Regions from separate parts of the Pseudescherichia sp. L3 genome, predicted to be linked through region 1. Evidence: predicted binding sites of a transcription regulator. Region 1 holds the regulator's gene; the other holds the start of a gene.

Region 1 (6,260 bases):
CGGCGGTAACCCACTGGCCTGCGCGGTAGCGGGCGCGGCTTTTGACATCATCAGCTCGCCTGAGGTGCTGCAAGGCGTGAGCGAGAAGCGTCAGCGCTTTGTGAAGCATTTGCAGCAGATCGACGAGCAGTTTGACGTATTCAGCGATATTCGCGGCATGGGGTTGTTGATTGGCGCAGAGCTAAAACCTCAATACAAGGGGCGCGCCCGCGATCTGCTTTACGCGGCCGCCGATGAGGGCGTGATGGTGCTGAACGCCGGGCCGGACGTGATGCGCTTTGCGCCGTCGCTGGTGGTCACCGAGCAGGATATTGATGAGGGTATGCAGCGCTTTGCTGTGGCGGTGGCCAACATCACTCGGGCTTAATCTTTACTCCACCGGCGATTAAGCCAGATGCCATGATGCGGGCGCTGACGCCATGCCACCGACGAGATGGTGTGCATGCTGTTCAGATGCCCGATAATGCGCTGAAGATGCATCTCCATTGGGCTCATTGGACCCTGGGTGAGCGTCTCCGGCGCTTCAAGAATATTCGCGTCGCCGGAAGCCCCGGCCCCGTCATAGTCCAGCCGCTGCTGGCAGCGCTGAAGCGCAATTTCGCATGACTCGAGATAGCGCTGGGTCAGATCCGGCGTCAGCATGGTGTGCTCACGGGCCAGCGTCGTCAGGGCGTTTATATGCTCGACAATAAACTGGCTATGGGTCACCCAGAGCTTCATATCTTCCAGATAGTGGGTATTGAACCCCGGCTCCTGCATCGCCTGATTGAGCGAGTTAAAGAGGGCGTTGTGCGCCTGGTTGACCCGTATGCGCTGGTAGGCCAGCGGCGTCGGCTGCGGGTCGTCGCTGAGGATCAGGCGAATCGCATCCTGATCCTTCTCAATGGCATCATGGGCGTTTTTGCGCAGCAGACCGCTCTGCCACTGCGGCCAGAGCCAGACCATCCCGCCGAAGGCGATCAGGCAGCCAATCAGGGTGTCGATCAGCCGGGCGACAATAAAGTTCTCGCCGCTCAGGGTCAGGATCTGAATCGAGTACACCGCCGTAATGGTGAACCCCACCGTCGCCCAGCCGTAGCTCTTGCGAATAATCAGGTAGCTGATCAGCGTGATAAACAGCATGCCCAGCAGCGTATACCCCTCCGGGACATGGAAGTGCAGGGTAGCCCCGGCAACCGTTAACCCTGCCAGCGTGCCCGCCGCCCGGTGTAAAATACGTACCCGGGTAGCGCCGTAGCCGTTCTGCGTGACCAGCAGTACCGTCATCAGGATCCAGTAGGGCTTCGGCAGATGCAGGGCGCTGCCCATCAGGCTGGCGATACTCAGCATGACGCTGATGCGGGCAGCATTACGCAGCGCCGGAGATTTCAGCGACAGGTAGCTTTTTAGCGCCTCCCACAGCGGCTGGCGGCGTTGCTGGTCGGCCATCAGGTCGCGGCTATAGAGCGGACGCTGGGTACGCAGCACCCGGGCGATACGGCTAAAGTGCCAGGCACAGAACTGCCCAACCGGGTTTTGCGGATGCTGGCGGGCGATCTTCTCCAGCGCGCCAATCTGCTTCTCCATGGTGAAACGGGTCGGGTAGCGATGATACAGAATGTCGTCCGCCAGTACCCGAAGCCGGGCAGCGACCACCTGCGCATTCCAGCGGATCACCGCTTCGGCGTGGCTGCGCTCCACCAGCTTCTGCACCTCTTCCGGCTGGTGCAGGCTTACCGAGATGTGCTCCTGCAGATCCAGCGCCACCTGAAACGCCCGCAGCAGACGTTTGTAGTCGTTATGCTGGTTGGCAGCGAGCATATGCAGCTGCTGATAGCACTGGGTGATGAGATCCACCGCCTTTTGCTGACGCGCCAGCAGCGGTGGCAGGGCCTTCTCCGGATCGGCGTGCTGCGTCAGCAGGCTGTACTTCGCCTCGCAGTAGTCGGCGAGCTGGCGGTAGAGCAGGCTTAACGATTCGCGCAGGGGCTGCTCGCGCCACAGCCAGAACCAAAACCAGTTAAATGCCCCATACCAGAGCGTGCCAAGGGCGTAGATGAGCAGTGGCTCCCAGATCGGCATATTGCCCGCCAGGCTCAGGGTAAAGATAGCGGCGATAAGCGAAGCGGGCAGCAGGCGCGCGTGTAGAGGACTGATTTCCGCCGTGACGCCAAGCAGCATTGCCAGCCCGGCGAGGATCAGCGGGAGCGCAACGTTGGCCCCCAGCAGCAGCTGCACCGCCAGGCTACAGCCGGCAAACAGCGAGCCGCCGATAATCAGGCGCTTAAAGAAGCGTTTGTGTGGGGTATCGAGACCGGCAATGTTGCAGCAGGCGGGCACCAGCGAGAACAGTAGACCATGCTGAAGATGACCCAGCGCCAGGCCGATGGCCACGGGAAGACACAGCACCAGCGTTTGCCGCAGTGCGTAGTTAACTTCGGGGTGGTAGATTAACCTGCGCCACATGAGGAGGAGAGCAAAAACGGCGTCCGCGAGGCGATACGCCGTTTTTAAAGCTTAACGTGTTCCGTAGACGACGATGGTTTTGCCGTGCGCGGAGATCAGGTTCTGATCTTCCAGCATCTTCAGAATACGGCCCACGGTTTCACGGGAGCAGCCGACGATCTGACCGATCTCCTGGCGGGTGATTTTGATCTGCATCCCGTCCGGATGGGTCATGGCGTCCGGCTGTTTAGCCAGGTTCAGCAGGGTCTGCGCGATACGGCCGGTCACGTCGAGGAAGGCAAGGTTGCCCACTTTCTCAGAGGTGACCTGCAGGCGGCGAGCCATCTGCGACGAAAGGCGCATCAGAATATCCGGGTTGACCTGGATAAGCTGACGGAATTTTTTATAGGAAATTTCGGCCACTTCACAGGCGGTTTTCGCCCGTACCCATGCGCTGCGCTCCTGGCCCTCTTCAAACAGGCCCAGTTCACCGATAAAGTCTCCCTGGTTCAGGTAAGAGAGGATCATCTCTTTCCCTTCTTCGTCCTTGATGAGCACTGCCACTGAGCCTTTGACGATGTAATACAACGTTTCCGCTTTTTCACCCTGGTGAATCAGCGTGCTCTTCGATGGGTACTTATGAATGTGGCAATGAGACAAGAACCATTCGAGAGTCGGGTCTGTTTGTGGTTTGCCAAGCACCATGCGCGGTTATCCTCTGTTATAAGCTGGCGCCAGTCGCGGGACGGATCCGGCGGCTGGGGTTGCAATCATATGCTTCCCGAATCCTGGGAAGGGGGCCGTCAATATAGGCATGCGGCCTGTAATGGTTGAAGTCCTCTGCATACCTGCATAATGTCAATACATTACCGTAGCATCCTGACTGTTTTAGCATAGCTTTTGCCGTGTGTCTCCTGGTGTCTCGCTTCAGCTTGATGCATGTCGCCTTCCGTTGCGCGTTTTACTCGGCGCGCGTAATCTGTCGGGAAAATTGCCACTCTGGAGTGATGAAAATGCAAGCACGCGTAAAATGGGTTGAAGGGCTGACGTTCCTTGGCGAATCCGCCTCTGGTCATCAGGTGTTAATGGACGGCAACTCCGGGGATAAAGCCCCCAGCCCGATGGAGATGGTGCTGATGGCGGCAGGCGGATGCAGCGCCATCGACGTGGTGTCGATCCTGCAGAAAGGCCGTCATAGCGTGTCCGATTGCGAAGTGAAGCTGACCTCCGAGCGCCGGGAAGAGGCACCGCGTCTCTTCACCCACATCAACCTGCACTTTATCGTTACCGGCAAAGAGCTGAAGGATGCGGCGGTATCCCGTGCGGTGGATCTCTCGGCAGAGAAGTACTGCTCCGTGGCGCTGATGCTGGAGAAAGCGGTCAATATCACCCATTCATACGAAGTGATTGAAGCGTAACGTTAAAGGCCCGGTTAGCGTAGCGCCGCCGGGCACTATCTTATTCAATCTTCTTGCCTTCCATCAGCCGCTGCACCAGCGGCAGCATGATTAGCTCCATCGCCAGCCCCATTTTGCCCCCCGGCACCACCAGGGTGTTGATATGGGAGATAAATGAGCCTTGCAGCATCGCCAGCAGCCAGGGGTAATCTATCCCCTCCAGATCGCGGAAGTGGATCACCACAAAGCTCTCGTCCAGCGAGGGAATATTTTTGGCCGCAAAGGGGTTGGAGGTGTCGACCGTGGGGACGCGCTGGAAGTTGATGTGGGTGCGGGAGAACTGCGGCGTAATGAAGTTGATATAGTCATCCATCGAGCGCACCACCGAGTCCATCACCGTCTCCCGGGAGTGGCCGCGCTCGCTGGTGTCGCGGATCATCTTCTGGATCCACTCCAGGTTGATAATCGGCACTACCCCCACCAGCAGATCCACATGGCGCGCCACGTCGTGCTGGGGCGTCACCACGCCGCCGTGCAATCCCTCGTAAAAAAGAATGTCGGTGGGTGCCGGCAGCGGCTGCCACGGCGTAAAGGTACCCGGCACCTGGTTCCAGGGCACGGCTTCGTCGTAGGTGTGCAGATACTTGCGCGCCTGCCCGGTGCCGTTGTGACCATATTCGATAAAGGTCTGCTCCAGCAGGCCAAAGTCGTTGGCGTCCGGGCCAAAGTAGCTAATATGTCGCCCGGCATCGCGCGCCTTGCGGATCGCCATATCCATCTCCGGACGGGTATAGCGGTGGAAGCTATCGCCCTCCACCTCGGCGGCGCGTAGCCCGAGTTGGGAAAAAATTTTACGAAAGGCGAGGCTGGTGGTGGTGGTTCCTGCCCCGCTGGAACCTGTCACAGCAATCACCGGATGTTTGGCTGACATAGCGAACGACTCCCTGATAAACAGCAGAAGAGGGCGGATCGCCTGACGCAGCGTTATTCGCGAAACTGTTTGCGGGGCATAATATTGACCGTCTCGTGTAGCTCTGACCACACCAGCACGGCCTCACCCGTCTCCAACTGACGCTTTACGTCGGCAACCTTTTGCTCAAGCGAACGCTCATGTTCACCATAATCGGTGCCTTCGCGCAAGACAAAGCTCTCAATCAGGCTGTAGAGCGTCTCGGGTGGAACCTCTTGCCAGGGAATAATCATTATGCCTCCAGATAGGGTGCCAGCCAGTCGGGGATGCGCTTTTCAAGCCACATCTCTGGACGGCGCAGCGTGCCGCCAACGAAGCCAACGTGGCCACCATGTTCGGTCAACTGATACTCAATATTAGCGGGTAAATGGCCCGCCGCGGGAATGACGTGGTGATCCATAAAGGGATCGTCTTTGGCATGGATAATCAGCGTCGGCTTGCGGATCTGCGGCAGGAGCGGCATGGCGCTGCTTCGGCGGTAGTAGTCGATGGCATCATCGAACCCGTGCGCCTTTGCCGTGATCAGGTCATCAAACTCACGGATGCGGCGTACGCGCTTGAGCTGGGCGAGATCGATCGGCAGGGAGCCGGGATAGGCCTTGAGTTTGCGCGTGGCGTTGGCTTTCAGCAGGTTCAGCAGGTAGCGCTGGTAGACGCGTGTGAAACCCTTGTCCATATGGAGGCTACAGGCCTCCAGCACCAGCGGAGCCGAGACAATCACCGCCGCGTTGAGCGGCAGGCTGTCGTCCGCTTTAGCCAGCAGGCAGCCAAGCATATTGCCGCCGAGGGAGTAACCTACTGCCGCCGTGGGTGCCGGGCCCAGCTCACTATGCAGCCAGTGCAGGAACGCGCTGCCGTCTTCGGTTTCGCCGGAGTGATAGATGCGGTTCAGGCGGTTAGGCTCGCCGCTGCAGCCGCGAAAGTGCATCACCACCCCGAGCCAGCCGCGCTGCCTGGCGGCGTGAATTAATCCATGGGCATAGGGGCTGTGCAGGCTGCCCTCCAGGCCGTGGAATACCACCAGCCGGGGCTTATCTTTTGCCTGCTGCGGATCTTCGCTCCACGCCAGATCGACAAAGTCGCCGTCGGGAAGCTCAAGGCGCTGCCACTGGGCGGTGAACTGCAGACGGCGACGCAAAATACGCGGCAGCATGGTCTGCAAATGCGGGTTGCTTGCCCCCGGCATCGGGCGGAATTCAACGTTATCTTCCGCCGCAGCGGGAAGCAGTAAGGGAGTTATTTGGGTCATGTCGTGCGAGTTATTTTTCAGTTATCTGCGGAATACTATACCTGCACGAATCAATTATGTTTATGAAAATGGGTCACTACTCTCCTGTCGTAGCGCATTTTTCTCCCCTCTGGGCTGATCTGAATCACAAATTCCTATTTTGATCGTTACTCTCAGGCTAATGATCCTGCTAACCGCTTTATTGATGCATTTTTCAGCAGGGCGCACACTTCCTTCAGCG
Region 2 (6,260 bases), on a different contig from region 1:
CGTTAGATTGCTGCTGTGCCACCGACGGCGATGAGGTTTCAATAATGCTCATTAACAGCACTCCTTAACGATCTTTCGGGTCGAGGGCATCACGCAGGCCATCGCCGATAAAGTTAAAACAAAACAGGGTCACGACCAGGAACACCGCCGGGAAGAGCAGCAGCCACGGGGATACTTCCATCGAGTTTGCGCCATCGCTGAGCAGCGCGCCCCAGCTGCTGAGCGGCTCCTGGGTACCAAGGCCAAGGAAGCTCAGGAAGGACTCAAACAGGATCATGCTCGGCACCAGCAGCGAGGCATACACCACCACCACGCCCAGCACGTTCGGTACGATATGGCGCACTACAATGCTGGCCGTCGATACGCCGCCGACCTGCGCCGCTTCGATAAACTCTTTGCGCTTCAGGCTCAGCGTCTGGCCGCGCACGATACGCGCCATGTCGAGCCAGGAGACCATCCCGATCGCCACAAAGATCAGCAGGATGTTTTGACCAAAGAAGGTCACCAGCAGGATCACAAAGAACATGAACGGGAAGGAGTTGAGGATCTCCAGCAGGCGCATCATGACCGAGTCGACTTTGCCGCCAAGGTAACCGGAGAGCGATCCGTAGAGCGTGCCCACGATGACCGCCACCAGCGCCGCGGCGATGCCGACCATCAGAGAGATACGGCCGCCGATAGCCACGCGCACCAGCAGGTCACGCCCTGAGGAGTCGGTGCCGAAGTAGTGGCCAGACGCCATATCTGGCGCGTTGGACATCATGCCCCAGTCGGTATCGAAATAGGTAAACTGCGACAGCAGTGGGGCAAAGGCGACGAACAGGGCGATGAGCACCAGTACGGCAAGGCTGGTTACCGCAGCGCGGTTGTGCATAAAGCGGCGACGCGCGTCCTGCCACAGGCTACGCCCTTCGACCTCCAGTTTCTCACTGAAGTTTTCCAGCGCCTCGCTGTTTTTCTTACTTAACATCATGGCGTACCCCAGCGTTAGTAACGGATTTTCGGATCGATAACGGCATAGAGCACGTCCACGATCGCGTTAAACAAAATAGTCAGCGTGCCGACCAGAATGGTCAGGCTCAGCACCAGGGAGTAGTCGCGGTTCAGCGCGCCGTTAACAAACAGCTGGCCGATACCCGGCAGACCGTAGATGGTTTCGATAACCATCGAGCCAGTGATGATGCCGACAAACGCAGGGCCCATATAGGAGAGAACCGGCAGCAGCGCGGGCTTCAGGGCGTGGCGCATGATGATCCGGCGCAGGGGCAGGCCTTTGGCGCGGGCGGTACGGATGAAGTTAGAGTGCAGCACTTCAATCATTGACCCACGGGTAATACGCGCAATGCTGGCGATATAGGCCAGAGAGAGCGCCACCATCGGCAGGATCATAAATTTCGGTGCCCCACCGTTCCAGCCGCCGCCTGGCAGCCACTTCAGGGTGATAGCGAAAATAAGCACCAATAGCGGCGCAACCACGAAGCTTGGGATCACTACCCCGGTCATCGCAAACCCCATGACCGTATAGTCCCACTTTGTATTCTGGTTAAGCGCCGCAATAACGCCTGCCGCAACGCCAAGCACCACGGCGAGGAAAAAGGCAGCTGCGCCTAATTTCGCCGACACCGGGAAGCTGGACGCCACCAGATCGTTGACCGAATAGTCTTTATATTTAAATGACGGCCCGAAATCACCGTGCGCCAGCTGTTTCAGATAGCTGAAATACTGGGTCATGATCGGATCGTTTAAGTGATATTTCGCTTCAATGTTCGCCATCACTTCCGGCGGCAGCGCGCGCTCGCTGGTAAAAGGACTACCCGGCGCAAGACGCATCATAAAGAAGGAGATCGTAATAAGAATCAGGAGCGTCGGAATTGCTTCCAGACAGCGACGTAAAATAAATTTCAACATTGCCCGTACCTTCTGGCCTGTGCCTTATACACGTGACGTAAGCACGCCTGTGTATGCAGTGCGATAAAATAAGACACGATGGGGCAGTGCGACGCCGCGTCTTAGCACGGTTACGCCCTGCCCCACATATTGCCATTAATGTTTGATAACGTAGAGATCTTTACCGTAGACGTTATCCATTGGGTCTTTACCGGTATAACCGCCAACCCACGGCTTCACCAGACGCGCGTTCACGTAGTAGTAAACTGGAACGATCGCCGAGTCTTTGCCCAACTGCTGCTCAGCCTGATCGTACAGCTCGCTGCGTTTCGCTTCGTCGCTGGCTTTCACGGCATCGGCCATGATGCGGTCAAACGCCTCGCTCTTATAGTGCGCGGTGTTCATTGAGCTGCCGGAGAGCATGGTGTTCAGGAACGAGGTCGGCTCGTTATAGTCTGCACACCAGCCGGCACGGGCCACGTCGAAGTTACCCTGATGACGGGTATCAAGGAAGGTTTTCCACTCCTGGTTCACCAGCTTGACGTTCACGCCGAGGTTTTTCTGCCAGATTGAAGCGGCAGCGATAGCCAGCTTCTTGTGCAGATCGGAGGTGTTGTACAGCAGGTTAAAGGTCAGCGGCTTGTCTTTAGTATAGCCCGCTTCTGCCAGCAGTTTTTTCGCCTCTTCGTTGCGTTTTTCCTGCGTCCAGCCAAACCACTCTGGCTTGGTCAGCTTCGCACCGTCGGCGTACGGCGGGGTGTAGCCATAGGCAGGCAGATCGCCCTGCGCTTTCACTTTGTTAGCAATGATGTCGCGATCCAGACCCAGCTTCAGCGCGGTACGGATGCGAGCGTCGGTAAACGGTGCTTTCTGGTTGTTGATTTCGTAGTAGTAAGTACACAGATACGGGTCAACGTGAACTTCCTGCGGGATCTCTTTTTTCAGCTTCTGGAACAGCTCGATCGGCAGGTTGTTATAGGTCATGTCAATCTCGCCGCTGCGGTAGCGGTTCACATCCGTCACTTCGGAGGAGATTGGCAGATAGGTAATTTGATCGAGAACGGTTTTGCCGTTATTCCAGTAGTTGGTGTTACGCACCATCACAATACGTTCGTTCACCACCCAGTCCTGCAGTTTAAACGCACCGTTGGAGACGATATTTGCTGGCTGAGTCCACTTTTCGCCAAATTTTTCGATGGCGGTTTTATTTACCGGGGACATTGCCGGGTTAACCAGCAGCTTATAGAAGTAAGGTACCGGTTCGCTCAGGGTCACTTCCAACGTATGGTCATCAATTGCCTTAACGCCCAGCTCGCTCGGCTTCATTTTACCGTCGATGATCGCATCAACGTTTACGATATGGCCATATTGCGGATAGCTTGCATAAGGCGAGGCGGTATTTGGATCCACCAGGCGCTGCCAGCTATAGACGAAATCCTGGGCGGTCACAGGTTCGCCGTTGGACCACTTAGCATCTTTACGCAGATGGAAGGTCCAGACTTTGAAATCTTTATTGTCCCAGGATTCAGCAACGCCCGGAACAGGGTGGCCGTCAACCGGAGAGGTAATCAGCAGGCCTTCAAAGAGATCGCGGCTGACGTTGGATTCTGGTACCCCTTCGATCTTATTTGGATCGAGCGACTGCGGCTCGGCACCGTTATTTCGGATCAGGGTTTGCTTCTCTGCCAGTTGAACACCTGCAGGTACATCTGCCGCCATGGCAACGTTACCCGCGATTAGCGCAGTCAAAATCCCTGCCGCTACCAAGCTTTTTTTTGTGATGATGGACATTGTGTTGGTACTCCACTCATTATAATTACTGGCTTTTGTGCCAGCCTGTTTTATACCCCCCCCGTAGGGGTTCCTTTACGGCGCAGGAGCTTTTGCATCCGCAAGGTTTTACTGCTTGCTATCACCGACTTTTATTATTACTGGCTGCTCATGGCGGCAGCCTGGCGTCGATTTTTTACCGCCTCCCCTGTTAGAGGCGTCTCTTATATCCGACGAGGATCATATTTGAAAATGATTCTCATCTGCATCTATTCTGCTGCAAATAGTGGCCCGGAAAGTATCAAATGCATTTATCGTCCGCCAATACAATTTGCAAATTTGTTAAGCAATTCTCTTTTACACGATTCGGCAGAGTCTGGTTGAATCTCAGTCTGATTGTTTTTTACACAAAAACGTAACAAGCGAGCATTTTCTAGCACATTCATCTGCGTGGATGATTAATTTACTAATATCATTTCGATAATCCCACAGCAAGCCCCAGCGTATCATGTGAGTAAAATAACAGGTGGAAAGCGGTAAATGTAAGCAAACGTGACAAGGAAAGGAATTTAACCTGCTGATCGCTAACGATTTAATTCTGCCAGCGTGATTTATTATGATTGCGCTGCTTTTCAACATTAGTTATATGTTTTACTAATAATGATGAAAAGAAACGGAGCAGGATGCTCCGTTCAGGATGGCATTTTTCGAGTGAAAGCAATCAGTGCATTAAGCCGGGGAAAATGGCTTTGATTCCGGTAACAATAAATTCAATACCCAGCGCCATCAGCAACAGGCCCATGATACGGGTAATGACGTTAATGCCGGTCTGGCCCAATAAACGAACCAGCCACGGCGCAATACGAAACAGCCCCCAGCAGCAGAGCGCAAACAGGGCAATGGCGATGGAAAAACAGAGCAGATGGGGCCAACTGTGAAAACGTGTTCCCCAGACAATGGTGGAGCTGATGGCCCCCGGCCCCGCCATGAGCGGCAGCGCGAGTGGTACTACCCCAATGCTTTCACGAATCGCCGTCTCTGACTTCTCCTGTTTGTTCTGCTTATCTTCCCCCAGCTTGCCGCTAATCATCGACATCGCAATTGTCACCACCAGGATGCCCCCGGCAATACGGAAGGAGTCAATAGAGATGCCAAACAATTGCAGGATGGTGCTGCCCAGAAAGAGCGAGGTGAGCAGAATAATGGCCACCGAGACGCTGGCCGTCAGGTTGGTTTTGTTTCTTGCCGCCGCTGTCTGGTAACTGGTCATACTGATGAAGACAGGGATAATCCCGACCGGGTTAACCAACGCAAAGAGACCAATGAAAAACTTCAGGTAGGTCGGAAAATCAAACAACGACTGGATCACGGTAAACTCCGCAGAGAATCAACGCCGAAGGCAAAATTTTAGCCATAAAAAAACAGTGCTAAAGATACGCCTGGTATCAGCATACTTCACCAGAAATATTCTCAAAAACGGGTGAGATAACGTATGTTATTTAATTGTAGAAAGTATGATAGCTTATTTCTACTCCATCCCTGAAATTATTAACATTTGATACAAATGAATAAAAAGAGCCTGCTGAAAGGTGTCAGCTTGGACTATTTTTGATCTGGATCACGTAATCACTACTCAGAAGTGAGTAACCTTGTTTACGCCGCCAGGGAGAAAAAAAGTATCAAACGGTATGATGCTGAGGCGAGGCTCTTTTAGTAAATCATGGGTGCAGGTATCATTGATAACTTCTTGTTTTTGATAGGGTAATGCAGGCTGCTACGGCTCTTACTATACTGTTGTGTTGATCCGTTGAGCAACTGATTTACTAAAAGAGTTTAACATTATCAGGAGATCATTATGGCCGTTACTAACGTCGCTGAACTTAACGCACTCGTTGAACGCGTGAAAAAAGCCCAGCGTGAATATGCCAACTTTTCTCAAGAACAAGTTGATAAAATCTTCCGTGCCGCCGCTCTGGCTGCCGCCGATGCGCGAATCCCTCTCGCTAAGCTGGCCGTTGCAGAATCCGGTATGGGTATTGTGGAAGATAAAGTGATTAAAAACCACTTCGCTTCTGAATATATCTATAACGCATACAAAGATGAGAAGACCTGCGGTGTGCTTTCTACTGACGACACCTTTGGTACCATCACTATCGCTGAACCTATCGGTATTATCTGCGGTATTGTTCCGACCACTAACCCAACCTCTACAGCTATCTTTAAGTCGCTGATTAGCCTCAAGACCCGCAACGCGATTATCTTCTCTCCACATCCGCGTGCTAAAGATGCAACCAACAAAGCCGCCGATATCGTTCTGCAGGCCGCTATCGCAGCGGGCGCACCGAAAGATCTGATTGGCTGGATCGACCAACCTTCCGTAGAGCTGTCTAATGCCCTGATGCACCACCCGGATATCAACCTGATCCTCGCGACCGGTGGTCCAGGCATGGTAAAAGCGGCGTACAGCTCCGGTAAACCGGCTATCGGCGTAGGTGCAGGTAACACCCCGGTGGTGATCGACGAAACCGCCGATATCAAACGTGCAGTCGCCTCTGTACTGATGTCAAAAACCTTTGATAACGGCGTTATCTGTGCTTCCGAGC

What was found. Region 1 encodes CRP, which controls carbon source genes, mostly activating them, when cyclic AMP is high. Its sites were predicted from a motif close to ATGTGANNNNNNTCACAT; they were not measured.
Region 2: NR795_RS07965 (YchE family NAAT transporter) is a predicted target of CRP. The motif match lies at 5,264-5,281, and genes of this name have one in related genera.

The regions. Positions count from the first base shown of each region.
Region 1 covers NZ_JANKYC010000003.1:46,506-52,765, reverse strand. The annotation lists gene NR795_RS15600 (aspartate aminotransferase family protein) at 1-367, shown strand, start outside; gene NR795_RS15595 (YccS/YhfK family putative transporter) at 364-2,445, opposite strand; gene crp (cAMP-activated global transcriptional regulator CRP) at 2,497-3,129, opposite strand; gene NR795_RS15585 (OsmC family protein) at 3,438-3,842, shown strand; gene NR795_RS15580 (phosphoribulokinase) at 3,883-4,752, opposite strand; gene NR795_RS15575 (YheU family protein) at 4,806-5,024, opposite strand; gene NR795_RS15570 (hydrolase) at 5,024-6,040, opposite strand.
Region 2 covers NZ_JANKYC010000001.1:1,620,072-1,626,331, forward strand. The annotation lists gene NR795_RS07945 (ABC transporter ATP-binding protein) at 1-52, opposite strand, end outside; gene oppC (oligopeptide ABC transporter permease OppC) at 65-973, opposite strand; gene oppB (oligopeptide ABC transporter permease OppB) at 988-1,908, opposite strand; gene oppA (oligopeptide ABC transporter substrate-binding protein OppA) at 2,044-3,678, opposite strand; gene NR795_RS07965 (YchE family NAAT transporter) at 4,379-5,026, opposite strand; gene adhE (bifunctional acetaldehyde-CoA/alcohol dehydrogenase) at 5,513-6,260, shown strand, end outside.